One region of the Streptomyces sp. NPDC048297 genome, then DNA from elsewhere that is predicted to be linked to it. Evidence: riboswitches for the same ligand, from Rfam matches in the RefSeq annotation. Region 1 holds a riboswitch; each other region holds the start of a gene.
The links. A riboswitch is a leader RNA that binds a small molecule or an ion and turns the genes downstream of it on or off. The one in region 1 is predicted to bind cobalamin.
Positions count from the first base shown of each region.

Region 2: linked by a shared signal. The riboswitch ahead of ACGFYV_RS12330 (cobalamin biosynthesis protein) and the one ahead of ACGFYV_RS32715 (ribonucleoside-diphosphate reductase subunit alpha) in region 1 are both predicted to bind cobalamin.
Region 3: linked by a shared signal. The riboswitch ahead of ACGFYV_RS26685 (prenyltransferase/squalene oxidase repeat-containing protein) and the one ahead of ACGFYV_RS32715 (ribonucleoside-diphosphate reductase subunit alpha) in region 1 are both predicted to bind cobalamin.

Region 1 is NZ_JBICZA010000041.1:37,889-42,691, reverse strand. Features, by position in the region: gene mctP (monocarboxylate uptake permease MctP) at 1-372, shown strand, start outside; gene ACGFYV_RS32720 (GNAT family N-acetyltransferase) at 440-946, shown strand; cobalamin riboswitch at 997-1,135, shown strand; gene ACGFYV_RS32715 (ribonucleoside-diphosphate reductase subunit alpha) at 1,262-3,649, shown strand; gene ACGFYV_RS32710 (ribonucleotide-diphosphate reductase subunit beta) at 3,649-4,662, shown strand; gene ACGFYV_RS32705 (hypothetical protein) at 4,575-4,803, opposite strand, start outside.
Region 2 is NZ_JBICZA010000009.1:84,010-88,812, reverse strand. Features, by position in the region: gene ACGFYV_RS12335 (cobyric acid synthase) at 1-476, opposite strand, end outside; gene ACGFYV_RS12330 (cobalamin biosynthesis protein) at 473-1,426, opposite strand; cobalamin riboswitch at 1,524-1,666, opposite strand; gene ACGFYV_RS12325 (hypothetical protein) at 1,855-2,082, opposite strand; gene ACGFYV_RS12320 (anion permease) at 2,117-3,388, opposite strand; gene ACGFYV_RS12315 (lysozyme) at 3,532-4,371, opposite strand; gene ACGFYV_RS12310 (class II aldolase/adducin family protein) at 4,550-4,803, shown strand, end outside.
Region 3 is NZ_JBICZA010000027.1:80,392-85,194, reverse strand. Features, by position in the region: gene ACGFYV_RS26700 (aldehyde dehydrogenase) at 1-1,398, opposite strand, end outside; partial or broken gene ACGFYV_RS26695 (MBL fold metallo-hydrolase) at 1,550-2,577, shown strand; gene ACGFYV_RS26690 (MOSC domain-containing protein) at 2,601-3,143, opposite strand; cobalamin riboswitch at 3,378-3,506, shown strand; gene ACGFYV_RS26685 (prenyltransferase/squalene oxidase repeat-containing protein) at 3,620-4,803, shown strand, end outside.

The DNA of each region.
Region 1 (4,803 bases):
GGCGGCATCTGGATCCTGCAGACCTTCCCGGCGCTGGTCGGCGGTCTGTTCACCCGCTGGTTCCACCGCTGGGCCCTGCTCGCCGGCTGGGCGGTCGGCATGATCTACGGCACGGTCGCCGCGTACGGCGTCGCCTCCCCGACCCAGGCGCACTTCGGCGGCTCGGCGAAGGACATCCCGGGCATCGGCGAGATCGGCTACATCGGCCTCACGGCGTTCGTCCTGAACGCCGTCGTCACCGTGGTCCTCACCTTCGTCCTGAAGGCCGTGAAGGCCCCCGAGGGCATCGACGAGACCGTCCCCGGGGACTACACGGCGGACGCGGGGAACGCGGGCGTGCAGGCAAAGCTGCCTGCGGGCGCCGGCAACTGAGCGGACCGTCCCAGCGGGCCGCCGAAAGCACGTGCTTCGGCGGCCCGTTGTCGTCCACACTCGCTCCATGGACACCGTCATCCGTGCCGCCGCACCGGCCGAGTACGAGTCCCTCGGCGAGATCACGGCCGAGGCCTACCTCCAGGACGGCCTCCTGGACTTCGGCGCGAGCGACTCCTACCTCCACGAACTCCGGAACGTGGCCAAGAGAGCCGCCGCGGCGGACGTCCTCGTGGCCGTCCGTGACGGAGTGCTCCTCGGAGGCGTCACCTTCGTCCCCTCCGGCGGCCCCATGGCCGACATCGCCCGCCCGGGCGAGGCCGAGATCCGCATGCTCGCGGTCGGCCACGCGGGCCGCGGCCGGGGCGCCGGGGAGGCCCTCGTGCGCGCCTGCGTCGAGCGCGCCCGGACCACCCCCGGCTGCTCGGGCATCGTGCTGTCGACCCAGCGCACCATGCACGCGGCCCACCGCATCTACCGGCGCCTGGGCTTCGTCCGCGCTCCCGAGCGCGACTGGAACCCGGTACCGGAACTCGCCGACATCACCCTGCTCACCTACGCGTTGACGCTCTGAAGCCACCGCGACACACAACAGACACAACATCTGGGGGTGCCACGACAACCCGGCACTAGATGTATGCTCATCCTCGCTGTCGTCGCAGGGGAATCCGGTGCAAATCCGGAACTGTCCCGCAACGGTGTACTTGTGCGTATCCGCGTACAGGAGTCAGTCCGAGGACCTGTCGGCAGCGCGTACCCGGCCGTCCCGGCCCGGGTGCCTTTCCGACGTCCGGGCCTCGTGGAATGGGCTGGTGGACGCCACGCGTGCGTGCTCGTGGCTGCCCCCTGTCCTCCGCAAGGCCCCGTGCCGAGCGAGGGAGAGCCCCACGTGACCATCGCGCCAGCCGCCCCGGCTTCTGCGACCCCGGCGACCGAGGCCCCGGTGGAGGCCGACGGTCCTGGTGCCGCGCTGCTGCGGACCCTGACCGAGCTGACCGCCGACCTGCCCGACGCCGACCCCGGCCGGGTCGCCGCCGCCGCGCTGCGGGGCCGGTCCGCGCGGGCGGACTCCGACGTCGCTGCGGAACTGCGCGAGCTGGCCACGGAAGCCGCCGCCGGCCTGATCTCCGAGGACCCCGCGTACTCGCGGCTGGCCGCCCGCCTGCTGACCCTCACGATCCGCGCCGAGGCCGCCTCGCAGGGCGTGACGTCCTTCACCGAGTCGGTGGCCGTGGGGCACCGCGAGGGCCTCGTCGCCGACCGCACCGCCGCGTTCGTGGCTCAGCACGCCGAGCGCCTGGACGCGCTGGTCGACAAGGGCGCCGACGACCGCTTCGGCTACTTCGGCCTGCGCACCCTGCACAGCCGCTACCTGCTGCGCCACCCGATCACGCGCCAGGTGATCGAGACGCCCCAGCACTTCATGCTGCGGGTGGCGAGCGGGCTCGCCGAGGACGACACCGCGCGCGCCCTCGACGAAGTCGCCGCGCTGTACGGCCTGATGAGCCGCCTCGACTACCTGCCCTCCTCCCCCACGCTCTTCAACTCCGGTACGCGGCACCCCCAGATGTCGTCCTGCTACCTCCTCGACTCCCCGCTGGACGAGCTGGACTCCATCTACGACCGCTACCACCAGGTCGCCCGGCTCTCGAAGCACGCCGGCGGCATCGGTCTGTCGTACTCCCGTATCCGGGCGCGCGGTTCGCTGATCCGGGGCACCAACGGGCACTCCAACGGGATCGTCCCGTTCCTGAAGACGCTGGACGCCTCGGTGGCCGCCGTGAACCAGGGCGGCCGGCGCAAGGGCGCTGCGGCGGTGTACCTGGAGACCTGGCACTCCGACATCGAGGAGTTCCTGGAGCTGCGCGACAACACCGGTGAGGACGCCCGGCGTACGCACAACCTGAACCTCGCGCACTGGATCCCGGACGAGTTCATGCGCCGGGTGGGCTCCGACGGGCAGTGGTCGCTGTTCTCCCCGGCGGACGTGCCCGAGCTGGTCGACCTGTGGGGCGAGGAGTTCGACGCGGCCTACCGCAAGGCGGAGGAGGCCGGGCTCGCGAAGAAGACCATGGCGGCCCGCGACCTGTACGGCCGCATGATGCGCACCCTCGCGCAGACCGGCAACGGCTGGCTGACCTTCAAGGACGCCGCCAACCGCACCGCCAACCAGACGGCGCTGCCGGGCCACGTCGTCCACTCCTCCAACCTCTGCACGGAGATCCTGGAGGTCACCGACGACGGCGAGACGGCGGTCTGCAACCTGGGCTCGGTGAACCTGGGTGCCTTCGTCGACACGGCGGCCGGCGACATCGACTGGGAGCGGCTGGACGAGACGGTCCGCACCGCCGTGACCTTCCTCGACCGCGTCGTGGACATCAACTTCTACCCGACCGAGCAGGCGGGCCGCTCCAACGCCAAGTGGCGTCCCGTGGGCCTCGGTGCGATGGGTCTGCAGGACGTCTTCTTCAAGCTGCGCGTGCCCTTCGACTCCGCCGAGGCCAAGGCCCTGTCCACGCGGATCGCCGAGCGCGTCATGCTCGCCGCGTACGAGGCCTCCGCCGACCTCGCCGAGCACAGCGGCCCGCTGCCGGCCTGGGAGAAGACCCGTACGGCCCAGGGTGTGCTGCACCCCGACCACTACGGCGTGGAGCTGACCTGGCCCGAGCGCTGGGCGGCGCTGCGGACGCGGATCGCCGCCGTGGGCATGCGCAACTCCCTGCTGCTGGCGATCGCGCCGACGGCCACCATCGCCTCCATCGCGGGCGTGTACGAGTGCATCGAGCCGCAGGTGTCCAACCTGTTCAAGCGCGAGACGCTGTCCGGCGAGTTCCTCCAGGTCAACTCGTACCTGGTGCAGGACCTCAAGGAGCTGGGCGTGTGGGACGCGCAGACCCGGGACGCGCTGCGTGATTCCAACGGCTCGGTGCAGGGCTTCACCTGGGTGCCCCAGGAGATCCGCGACCTGTACCGCACGGCGTGGGAGATCCCGCAGCGCGGCCTGATCGACATGGCGGCGGCGCGGACCCCGTTCCTGGACCAGGCGCAGTCGCTGAACCTCTTCATGGAGACGCCGACCATCGGCAAGCTCTCCTCGATGTACGCGTACGCGTGGAAGTCGGGGCTGAAGACGACGTACTACCTGCGCTCGCGTCCGGCGACCCGTATCGCCCGCGCCGCCCAGGCGCAGCCCACCATCCCCGTGCAGCAGGTCGCCGACCCCGAGGCCGTCGCCTGCTCCCTGGAAAACCCCGAGTCCTGCGAGGCCTGCCAGTAATGTCCACCCGACCCCAGAACCTGCTCGACCCGGGCTTCGAGCTGACGCTGCGTCCCATGCGCTACCCCGACTTCTACGAGCGCTACCGGGACGCCATCAAGAACACCTGGACCGTGGAGGAGGTCGACCTCCACTCGGACGTCGCCGACCTCGCGAGGATGTCCCCGGAGGAGCAGCACCTCATCGGCCGGCTGGTGGCCTTCTTCGCGACGGGTGACTCGATCGTCGCGAACAACCTGGTGCTGACGCTGTACAAGCACATCAACTCCCCCGAGGCGCGGCTCTACCTGAGCCGGCAGCTGTTCGAGGAGGCCGTGCACGTCCAGTTCTATCTGACGCTGCTGGACACCTACCTGCCCGACCCGGACGACCGCGCGGCGGCCTTCGACGCGGTGGAGAACATCCCCTCCATCCGCGAGAAGGCCGGGTTCTGCTTCAAGTGGATCAACGAGGTCGAGAAGCTGGACCGCCTGGAGTCCAAGGCCGACCGCCGGCGCTTCCTGCTGAACCTCATCTGCTTCGCCGCGTGCATCGAGGGCCTGTTCTTCTACGGCGCCTTCGCGTACGTCTACTGGTTCCGCAGCCGGGGTCTGCTGCACGGTCTGGCCACCGGCACCAACTGGGTGTTCCGCGACGAGACGATGCACATGTCGTTCGCCTTCGACGTGGTCGACACCGTCCGCAAGGAGGAGCCGGAACTCTTCGACGACGAGCTCGGCCAGCAGGTCACCGACATGCTGCGGGAGGCCGTCGAGGCCGAGCTGCAGTTCGCGCGCGACCTGTGCGGTGACGGCCTGCCCGGCATGAACACCGAGTCGATGCGGCAGTACCTGGAGTGCGTCGCCGACCAGCGTCTGACGCGGCTCGGCTTCGCCCCGGTGTACGGCTCGGAGAACCCGTTCTCCTTCATGGAGCTGCAGGGTGTTCAGGAGCTGACGAACTTCTTCGAGCGCCGCCCGTCGGCGTACCAGGTCGCGGTGGAGGGCACCGTCGACCTGGACGAGGACTTCTGAGCCGGACCGCCTTTCCCGGCCCTGGAGACCTTCCCGGTCTCCAGGGCCTCCCTGGTTCCCGGGGTCTTCCTGGTTCCCGGGGTCTTCCTGGTTCCCGGGGTCTTCCCGGTCTCCTGGGCCTCCCTGAGCTGCCGGTCGACG
Region 2 (4,803 bases), on a different contig from region 1:
AGCCGCGCACCCCGCGCGATCCCCATGTTGACGATGTCGGTGCGCCGCAGATTGATCTCGGCGGGAGAACCGGCCCCCTCACAGATCACCGCGTCATACGTGCCCCGCAACTCGGCCAGGCACTCCAGCACCGTGCCCAGCAGCTTCTGCTGGCGCCCGCCGTGGTAGCCGCGCGCGCTCATCTCGCCCACCGGCCTGCCCAGCAGCACCACTTGGCTGCTCTGCTCACCGCCGGGCTTGAGCAGCACGGGGTTCATCAGCGCGGTCGGCTCGATCCGGCAGGCCTGGGCCTGCATGGCCTGCGCTCGGCCGATCTCCGCGCCCTCGCGGGTCACGAAGGAGTTGAGAGACATGTTCTGCGCCTTGAAGGGCGCCACCTTGACGCCCTGGCGCACCAGCCACCGGCAGATCCCGGCCGTCACGACGCTCTTGCCGGCGTCGGAGGTGGTGCCGGCGACGAGGAGACCACCGTTCACTTGCCCCGTCCCTTCAGGTTCTTCAGCAGGACGCGCGCGGCGACCGTGGTGCCGAGCGCGAGCAGGCCGACGCGGCGGGACAGCCGTACCGCCCGGTCGATGTCGGTGACCTGGACGGGCCGCCCGGCGGCCCCGTTGAGCACGGGCCGGTGCTCGACGCGCCCGCCGTAGGACAGCGTCCCGCCGAGGCGTACCCCGAGGGCACCCGCGAACGACGCCTCGACAGGACCGGCGTTGGGGCTCGGATGCCTGTCCGCGTCCGCCCGCCACGCCCGCACGGCGCCGCGCGGATCGGGTCCGGCGAGCGTGGCCAGTACGGCGGTCAGCCGTGCCCCCGGCCAGCCGGCGACGTCGTCCAGGCGGGCGGAGGCCCAGCCGTAGCGCCGCAGACGGGGGGACTTGTGGCCGACCATCGCGTCCAGGGTGTTGACCGCCCGGAACCCGAGCAGCCCCGGAACCCCGCCGACCGCGCCCCACACCAGCGCGCCCACGACGGCGTCGGAGGTGTTCTCCGCGACCGACTCGACCACCGCGCGGGCGATCCCGTCGGCGTCGAGCGCCTGGGGGTCCCGGCCGCACAGGTGCGGCAGCCGCGCACGGGCGGTCGCCACGTCCCCGGCCCGCAGGGCATGCCCGACGGCTCGGGCCTCCCGGGCCAGTGAAGTGCCCCCGACGACGGCCCAGGTAGCAGCCGCGGTCAGCGCGACGGTCGCGGCGGGGGAGCGGCGCACGGCGCGCTCGGCCACCACACCCAGCGCGACGGCGCCTCCGGCGCACACGGCGGTGTGCAGCGCACCCCAGCCGCGGTGGTCGTGCCACAACGCGCCTTCCATGGCGCCGGCCGCACGCCCGAACACGGCGACGGGATGCCCGCGGCGTGGATCACCGAGGAGCAGGTCGCCCAGGAGGCCGGCGGCGGCGCCGTACGCGTACGAGCGATCGGCACCCATCGGCTCAGCCGGCCGTGGGCGAAGACGCGGTCCTGGTACGGGTTCTCGATCGGCAGCCGAGCATGGCGGTATGTCCTCACTCAGGGTGTCCACGCCCTGGTTCGACGAGACCGGCGGCGAGAGTTCCTGGCTCCCGGGGGTTCTACCCCGGTGACAGTGGCGGGACCGCGCCGGATTCGCACCGGCTTCCTCTTCTGCCGCCGTACATGGCCCCGGCAGTCCACCACGCTCCCGGAAGAGCCGTCAACTTGCCGTTGACCTGCGCGGAGAGAGTGTGCCGAGCCCCACACAGCCCCGCGTCGGGCGCCGCTCACGCGATGCCGGGGCACACGAAAGACTCCGCCCCCCGAACGCTTCGGGGCGGAGTCTTCCGGACGGACGGTCAGGCCGGGGCCGTGGCCTGGGGGTTGAGGTCTTGATCTGAGGGATCAGGCCTTGGCCACGATCAGGTAGATGCCGTACGCCACCGCGGCAGCGCAGGCGGCGAAGCAGACGTACGCGCCGGTCACCGCGAGCGCCGCGGAGTTGCCCTGCGCCGCGGCCTTCTCCCGGCGGGAGAGGCCGGTGACACCGAGGGTGAACAGGACCACCAGGCCCACGGTCGCCACGAGGCTGACACCGAAGACGGAGCCGATGGCCGCCCAGTCGATCTTCATGGGGATGCTTCCTTCAGGTACCGGGTGCTCGGGGTCAGACCGCGGCGGCCGGCGGGGTCGCCGGGGCCGCCGGGGCCGGGTCGGCGGTGGCCGGAGCCGCGATGGTGGCCGTCAGGCCCTCGGTCACGGTCGCGGTGACGGTGCCGGCCGGGGGCGGGGTCACCGCGGCCATGGCGGTGGTCACCACGCCGGCCGGCTCGGTGACGCCGTCGGCGGTGACGTTGGTGTGGTCGACGACCTCACGGCGGGAGACCTTCCAGATCGCGGCGCTGGCGGCGACCAGGAGGACGAGGACGAGCCCGGTGCCCCAGTCGCCCAGCTCCGTCACCGACTCGGCGCCCGCGCCGACCAGGGCGGCGGCCGGGAGGGTCAGCACCCAGGCGACGACCATCCGGGTCGCGGTGGACCAGCGCACCACACCGCCCTTGCGGCCCAGGCCCGCACCCATCACCGAACCGGAGACGACGTGCGTGGTGGACAGGGAGAAGCCCAGGTGGGAGGAGGCCAGGATGGCGGTGGCGGCGCTGGTCTGCGCGGCGAAGCCCTGCTGCGGCTGCAGGTCGGTCAGGCCCTTGCCCATGGTGCGGATGATGCGCCAGCCGCCGATGTAGGTGCCGAGCGCGATGGCCAGGCCCGCGGAGAGGATGACCCAGGTGGGAGGGTTGGAGTCGGGGGCGATGGTGCCGCCCGCGACCAGCGCGAGGGTGATGATGCCCATCGTCTTCTGCGCGTCGTTGGTGCCGTGCGCGAGGGAGACCAGGCCGGCGGAGGCGATCTGGCCGGCGCGGTAGCCCTTGCGGGTGGCCTCGCCGCCGGCGTTCTTGCCGATGCCGTAGGAGAAGCGGGTGGCGAGCGTCGCCGCGAGACCGGCCACCAGCGGTGCGGCGACCGCCGGGAGCAGGACCTTGGTGACCAGGACGTCACCGTGGACGGCGCCGAGGCCCGCCGAGGCGACGGTGGCACCGACCAGGCCGCCCATCAGGGCGTGCGAGGAGCTGGAGGGAAGTCCCACCAGCCAGGTCAGCAGGTTCCAGAGGATCGCGCCGGTGAGGGCGGCGAAGATGACCTCGGGACGGATGCCGTTCTCATCGACGAGACCCTTGGAGATCGTGTTGGCGACCTCCACGGAGAGGAAGGCGCCCACAAGGTTGAGGGCGGCGGACAGGGCCACCGCGACCTTGGGCTTGAGCGCACCGGTCGAGATGGTGGTGGCCATCGCGTTGGCGGTGTCGTGAAAACCGTTCGTGAAATCAAACGCGAGTGCGGTTACCACCACAATCGCGAGGATCAGCGAGAAGTTTTCCATTTACCCAGGCAATCGTTCGAGGTCATTGGCTGTTGGACCGTAGGCAACCTGGGTGAACGGAAGATGAACTGAGGCGGGCTTGAGGGTGTCTTGAACGGGGGGTCGGGGTTCCGTTCGTCTCCGGTGCCTCAGGCGCCCCTTGGTCAGCGGCCGAGCGCGAAGGCCCGCAGCCGGCTCCGCGGCCCGTTGAAGAGATTCTGGTCACCCGGCAGACCGCCCCGGATGTCGTACTGCCAGAAGGTCCAGTGCTGCCAGCCGCCGGGCAGCGACCCCGGGTCCGGGGCGCCGTGGCTGGCGATCCACAGGGCGTGGTCACCGGCGAACGCGCGGCTGTCGCCGGTGCAGGCGCTCCACCACAGGGCGGTCGTGTAGATCACCGGGCGGCGGCCGGTCTCCCGCCTGACCTCGTCGCTGAACGACCGGATCCAGCGGACCATCCCCGGCCGGCTCAGCCCGTAGCACTTCTCGTGCGGGTCGTACGGGTTGTACTCGATGTCGAGCGCGGGCGGCAGCGTGCGCCCGTCCGGGCGCCAGTCGCCGCCGTTCCGCACGAAGTAGGCGGCCTGCTCCGCGCCGGAGGACCGGTCCGGACGGGCGAAGTGGTACGCGCCCCGGATCAGCCCCGCCCGGCGGGCGCCGCCGTACTGCCGGTCGAAGTAGGGGTTGCGGTAGCCGGTGGACTCGGTCGCCTTCACGTAGACGAACCGCGCGCCCTTCGAGCGGACCTCCGGCCAGTCGACGTGCTCCTGGTGGGACGACACGTCGTGGCCCACGGGCAGCCCCGCCATGGCCGCCGACGGCAGTCCTCCCGCCGCGGCCGAGGACGGCCCGGCGGTCGCCGTCTGGGCGCCCGCGAGGGCGAGCACCGCGGTGGCCGCGGCGAGGACGCCCGCGCGGCGACGCGCGGGATGCGCAGGGGGCGCGGGATGCGTGGGAGGCGCGGGGAGTGAAGAACGTGAACTGGGGGAGTGGTCGCGGGTCATGTGTCCTCCCGGGGGCGGGGCCGACGGAGTCCGGCGAGCGGGAGGAACATTGAACGCAGGCGATCATCGACGGGGAGCAGTTTTTCGTATATTTCAGGGCGATATACGCCCGTTCGGCGGCACAACTGTTGCGTTCCCGCGCGCCGTTCCCCACCCGGCCTGCTGGCAGGATCACCGCATGGCTGAACAGCGGCGCACGGCAGGCGCGGACGGGGACGGGGACGAGCGCGGGGGCAGGGGCGCGCGCGGGGACGAGGCACGCGTCTGGGAGGAGCTGGTCGCGACGGCACGGCGGACCGTCGCCGACGGGCTCGTCGTCGGCACCTCCGGCAACGTCTCCGCGCGGGTCGGGGACACCGTCCTCGTCACCCCTTCGGGCGTGCCCTACGACCGGCTGACCCCGGACGACATCACCGGTGTCGACCTCACCGG
Region 3 (4,803 bases), on a different contig from region 1:
CTCGGGCCTGAACTCCCGCCCCAGACCGGAGTTCTTGTAGCCGCCGAACGGGCCGAGCATGTCGAGGCTGAAGGTGTTGACGGAGTAGGTGCCGGTGCGGATCCGCCGGGCGACCTCGATGCCGCGCTCGACGTCCGCCGTCCACACGCTGCCGGAGAGGCCGTAGTCGGAGTCGTCGGCGATCTTCACGGCCTCCTGTTCGTCGCCGTAGGGCAGGAGACAGATCACGGGCCCGAAGATCTCCTCGCGGGCGATGCGCATGGCGTTGTCGACGTCCCCGAAGAGGGTGGGCTCGACGTACCAGCCCTTGTCCAGTCCGGCGGGGCGGCCACCGCCGCTGAGGACCTTGGCGCCCTCTTCCTGGCCGATGCGGATGTAGTCGAGGCTGCGCTGCTGCTGGCGCCGGGCGACCAGGGGGCCGACCTGGGTGGCGGGGTCGAGCGGGTCGCCGACCTTCAGGGCGCTCGCCGCCCGCGCGAAGGCGTCGGCGAACTCGTCGTAGCGGGCGCGCGGGACGAGGATGCGGGTCTGGGCGACACAGGCCTGGCCGTTGTTCATCCAGGCCGCCGGGACGATGCCCGACACGGCGGTATCGAGGTCCGCGTCCGGCAGCACGACCGCGGCCGACTTGCCGCCCAGTTCCAGGGTGACGCGGGTGAGGTTGCGGGCGGCCACCTCCATCACGCGCTTGCCTGCCGCGACCGAGCCGGTGAAGGAGACCTTGTCGACACCCGGGTGCCCGACCAGGTACTCACTCACCTCGCGGTCGGCGGGAAGGATGGACAGCACGCCTTCCGGCAGCCCGGCCTCGCGCGCGATCTCGCCGAGCAGGTACGCGTCCAGCGGGGACTCCGGGGACGGTTTGAGGACGACCGTGCAGCCGGCCAGCAGCGCGGGCGCGAGCTTGGCCGCGGCCACGAACTGCGGGACGTTCCACGGGACGACGGCCGCGACCACGCCGACCGGTTCGCGCCGGACGAGGAGCGGGCCGAGGATGCCGTCGCGGCGCTCCTCGTGCGGGAAGTCCTGGGCGACCCGGATCGCCGCGTCCCACACCATCATCGCGCCGAGCGCCTGCGCGAGGACGCTCCACGAGTACGGGGAGCCGTTCTCGGCGGAGATCACCCGGGCGATCTCCTCGTGCCGGGCGAGGATGCCGTCCTTGATGCGCGTGACGACCTCGATCCGCTCCCGCACCGACGCGCGCGGCCAGGGTCCCTGGTCGAACGCGCGCCGCGCGACGGCCACCGCCCGGTCCACGTCCGCCGGCGAGGCGTGCGGCACCCGGCCGATGACCTCCTCGGTGTGCGGGGAGATCACCTCGATGACGTCCCGGCCCAACGGGTCGGTCGGCTCCCCTCCGATGAACAGCTGCCCGTGCTCCACGAGTTCCGTCATGGCCGACCGCCTCCGCACTGCCGCACACGGTATCTGACGCTGCATCAGAACTGATATCAGTTCCAGTTATGGTGGGCAATGGTCATCGGTCGTTGGTCATTGGCATGGGGCAATGGGCATGGGGCAGCGGCGTCGGTGGGGCGGAGGACAGATGGCCGGGACGTTCGATCACGGCGGGGGCGTGCGGTCCGTCCAGGTGCCCATCCGGACAACCCCCTCGGGCACACGCTGGTGTACGTCGTGGACACCGACCGTGGCCCGGTGCTCGTGGACACGGGCTGGGACGACCCCTCGTCCTGGGACACGCTGGTCGCGGGGCTCGCCGGCTGCGGCACCTCGGTCGAGGAGCTGTACGGGGTCGTCATCACCCATCACCACCCGGACCACCACGGGCTGTCCGCGCGGGTGCGGGAGGCGTCCGGGGCGTGGGTGGCGATGCACGCGGCCGACACGGAGATCGTGCGCCGGGCGCGGGAGACGCGTCCGGAGCGGTGGTTCTCGTACATGGCCGACAAGCTGACGGCCGCGGGGGCGCCCGAGGACCATGTCGCTCCGCTGCGCGCGGCGCGTGGCCGCCGTACCCTTCCCGGCCTGTCCCCCGCGCTCCCGGACCGCGAGGTCGTCCCCGGCGAACTCCTCGACCTGCCCGGCCGCCGGCTGCGCGCGATCTGGACCCCGGGTCACACCCCCGGCCACGTCTGCCTGCACCTGGAGGAGGAGCACCCCGCTCAACTCCCCGGCCACGGGCGCCTGTTCAGCGGTGACCACCTGCTCCCGCGGATCACCCCGCACATCGGCCTGTACGAGGACCGCGAGGACGCGACCGTGACCGACCCCCTCGGCGACTACCTCGACTCCCTGGAACGGGTCGGCCGCCTCGCCCCCGCCGAGGTCCTGCCCGCACACCAGCACGCCTTCACCGACGCCCCCGCCCGGGTCCGGGAACTCCTCACCCACCACGAGGACCGGCTCACCGGCCTGCTCTCCCTCCTCTCCGTCCCCCTCACCCCCTGGCAGCTCGCCGAGCGCATGGAGTGGAACCGTCCCTGGTCCGACATCCCCTACGGCTCCCGCACCATCGCGGTCTCCGAGGCCGAGGCCCATCTGCGCCGCCTCGTGAAACTGGGCCGCGCGGAGGCCGTCCCGGGGAGCGAACCGGTGATGTACGTGGCGGTGTGATCGTCACGTTCGTGGCGGTGTGATCAGACCTTTTCGAGCGGACGGTGCGGGCCGGTCGGCAGTTCGACCTTGATCAGGTCGCCGGGGCGCACGACGCCGCCCTCCTTCACGACGCTCATGATTCCGGCCTTGCGGACGATGTCGCCGAGGTCGTCGCGGCCGACGACCTGCTTCAGCAGTCCGCCTTGGAAGGTGTCGATCTGCAGGCAGGGGTTGCGCAGGCCGGTCACCTCGACCACGGCCGCGGCGCCGATGCGCAGCAGTGTGCCCACCGGCAGGCGGAGCAGGTCGATGCCGCGGGTGGTGATGTTCTCCCCCAGCTCGCCGGGCGCCACGCGGAAGCCCGCCTCTCCGACCTCGTCGAAGAGTTCTGCGTGGATGAGGTGGACCTGGCGCAGGTTCGGTTGCGTGGGGTCCTGCGCGATGCGCGAGCGGTGCTTGACCGTCACACCGGCGTGGACGTCCCCTTCGACACCGAGGCCGGCGAGCAGGGTGATGCTCTCCCGGTTCGGCTTCGTGAACGAGTACACGCTGTTGCTGCTGACCGCCGTCACTTCCCCGCTCATGTGCGCAACCCCCTCTTCGCCGCCACGATCCACCCAGAGCCTAACCATGGGTCCCGTCGCCGTCATGGGCCCCGTCCCCGTGATGGGCCCCGTCCCCGTGATGGGCCCCGTCCCCGTGATGGGCCCCGTCCCCGTGATGGGCCCCGTCCCCGTGATGGGTCCCGTCCCCGTCATCGGCCGTGAGCCCGGTCACCGGGTTCCTGTGCGCACGGCCACTCCCCTGGCCGCGCGAGGCTGCCGGTAAAGTGGCGGGGTCGTCATCACACCTGTACGGGGGGAAGCCGGTGCAATTCCGGCGCTGACCCGCAACCGTGAGCCGTCCCCAGGACGGTGAGCCGGACCGCCTCGCACGGGACGTTGACCGGCTCGCGTGCGCGGCGGTCCGCCGTGCACGGCACCGTCGAGGTATACGGAGCCGAGCCGCCCGGGTGCTACCCGTGCGCTGCCGGCCCCCGCAGGAGAGGCAGTCGCCGACCATGAACGTCCGCCGCAGTGCCGCGGCTCTCGCCGCCGTAGGCGTGCTGGCCGCCGCCGCGCCCGCCACGGCCGCCGGCCAGTCCCCGTCCGCCTCCCCGAAGGTGACGCTCCCCGCCGGGCTGTTCGGCAAGGCCGACCCGACGTACGACGGCGTCTGGCGCCAGTCGCTGTCCCTGCTCGCCCAGCACACCGTCAGTGAGCGGCCTGCCGCCTCGGCCGTCGACTGGCTGGTGGGGCAGCAGTGCGCCGACGGCTCCTTCGCCGCGTTCCGGGCGGACACTGCGGCGCCCTGCGGGGGCAAGGGCGGTGCCCAGAGCGACACCAACAGCACCGGCGCGGCCGTCCAGGCCCTGCGGGCGGTCGGCGGGCACGACGGCGAGGTCCGCAAGGCCGTGGCCTGGCTGAAGACCGTGCAGAACAAGGACGGCGGCTGGGGCTACTCGCCCGGCGGCGCCAGCGACACCAACTCCACGTCCGTCGTCGTCGGCGCCCTCGCGTCCGCCGGTGAGGACACCGCCGCGCTGCGCGGCAAGGGCGGGACCCCGGACGAGGCGCTGGCGGGCCTGGCCCTCCCCTGCTCCGCGGACGGTGGCGGCGCCTTCGCCTACCAGCCCGACAAGAAGGGCAAGCTCGTCGCCAACGCGGACGCGACGGCGGCGGGTGTGCTGGGGGCGCTCGGCAAGGGGTTCGTGGTGGAGCCCGGCAAGGCCCGGGACAAGGCCCCCGCCTGCTCCTCCTCCGGCAAGGCCACGCCGGGCCGGCTGGCGGACAACGCCTCCGCGTACCTCGCGGGCGCCGTCGCCAGGACCGGTCACCTGACGTCCGCCCTTCCGGGCGCCACGGACCAGCCCGACTACGGCAACACGGCCGACACGGTCGTCGCACTCGCCGCGAACGGCTGGACCGCGCAGGCGAAGAAGCCGTACGCCTGGCTGGAGAAGAACGCGGTGGCCTGGGCGGGTCAGACCGGTCCGGCCGCCTACGCCCAACTGGTCCTCACCGCCCACGCGATGGGTGAGCAGCCGCGGGACTTCGGCGGCACGGACCTGGTGACGGCGCTGGACAAGTTGGGGCCGGCTCCGCAGCAGGAGAAGAAGGACGGTACGCAGGCGGAGAAGGCCGACAAGAAGGCCGACGAGAAGGGTTCCGGCAACGGCGTCTGGTGGATCGTCGGCGTCGGTCT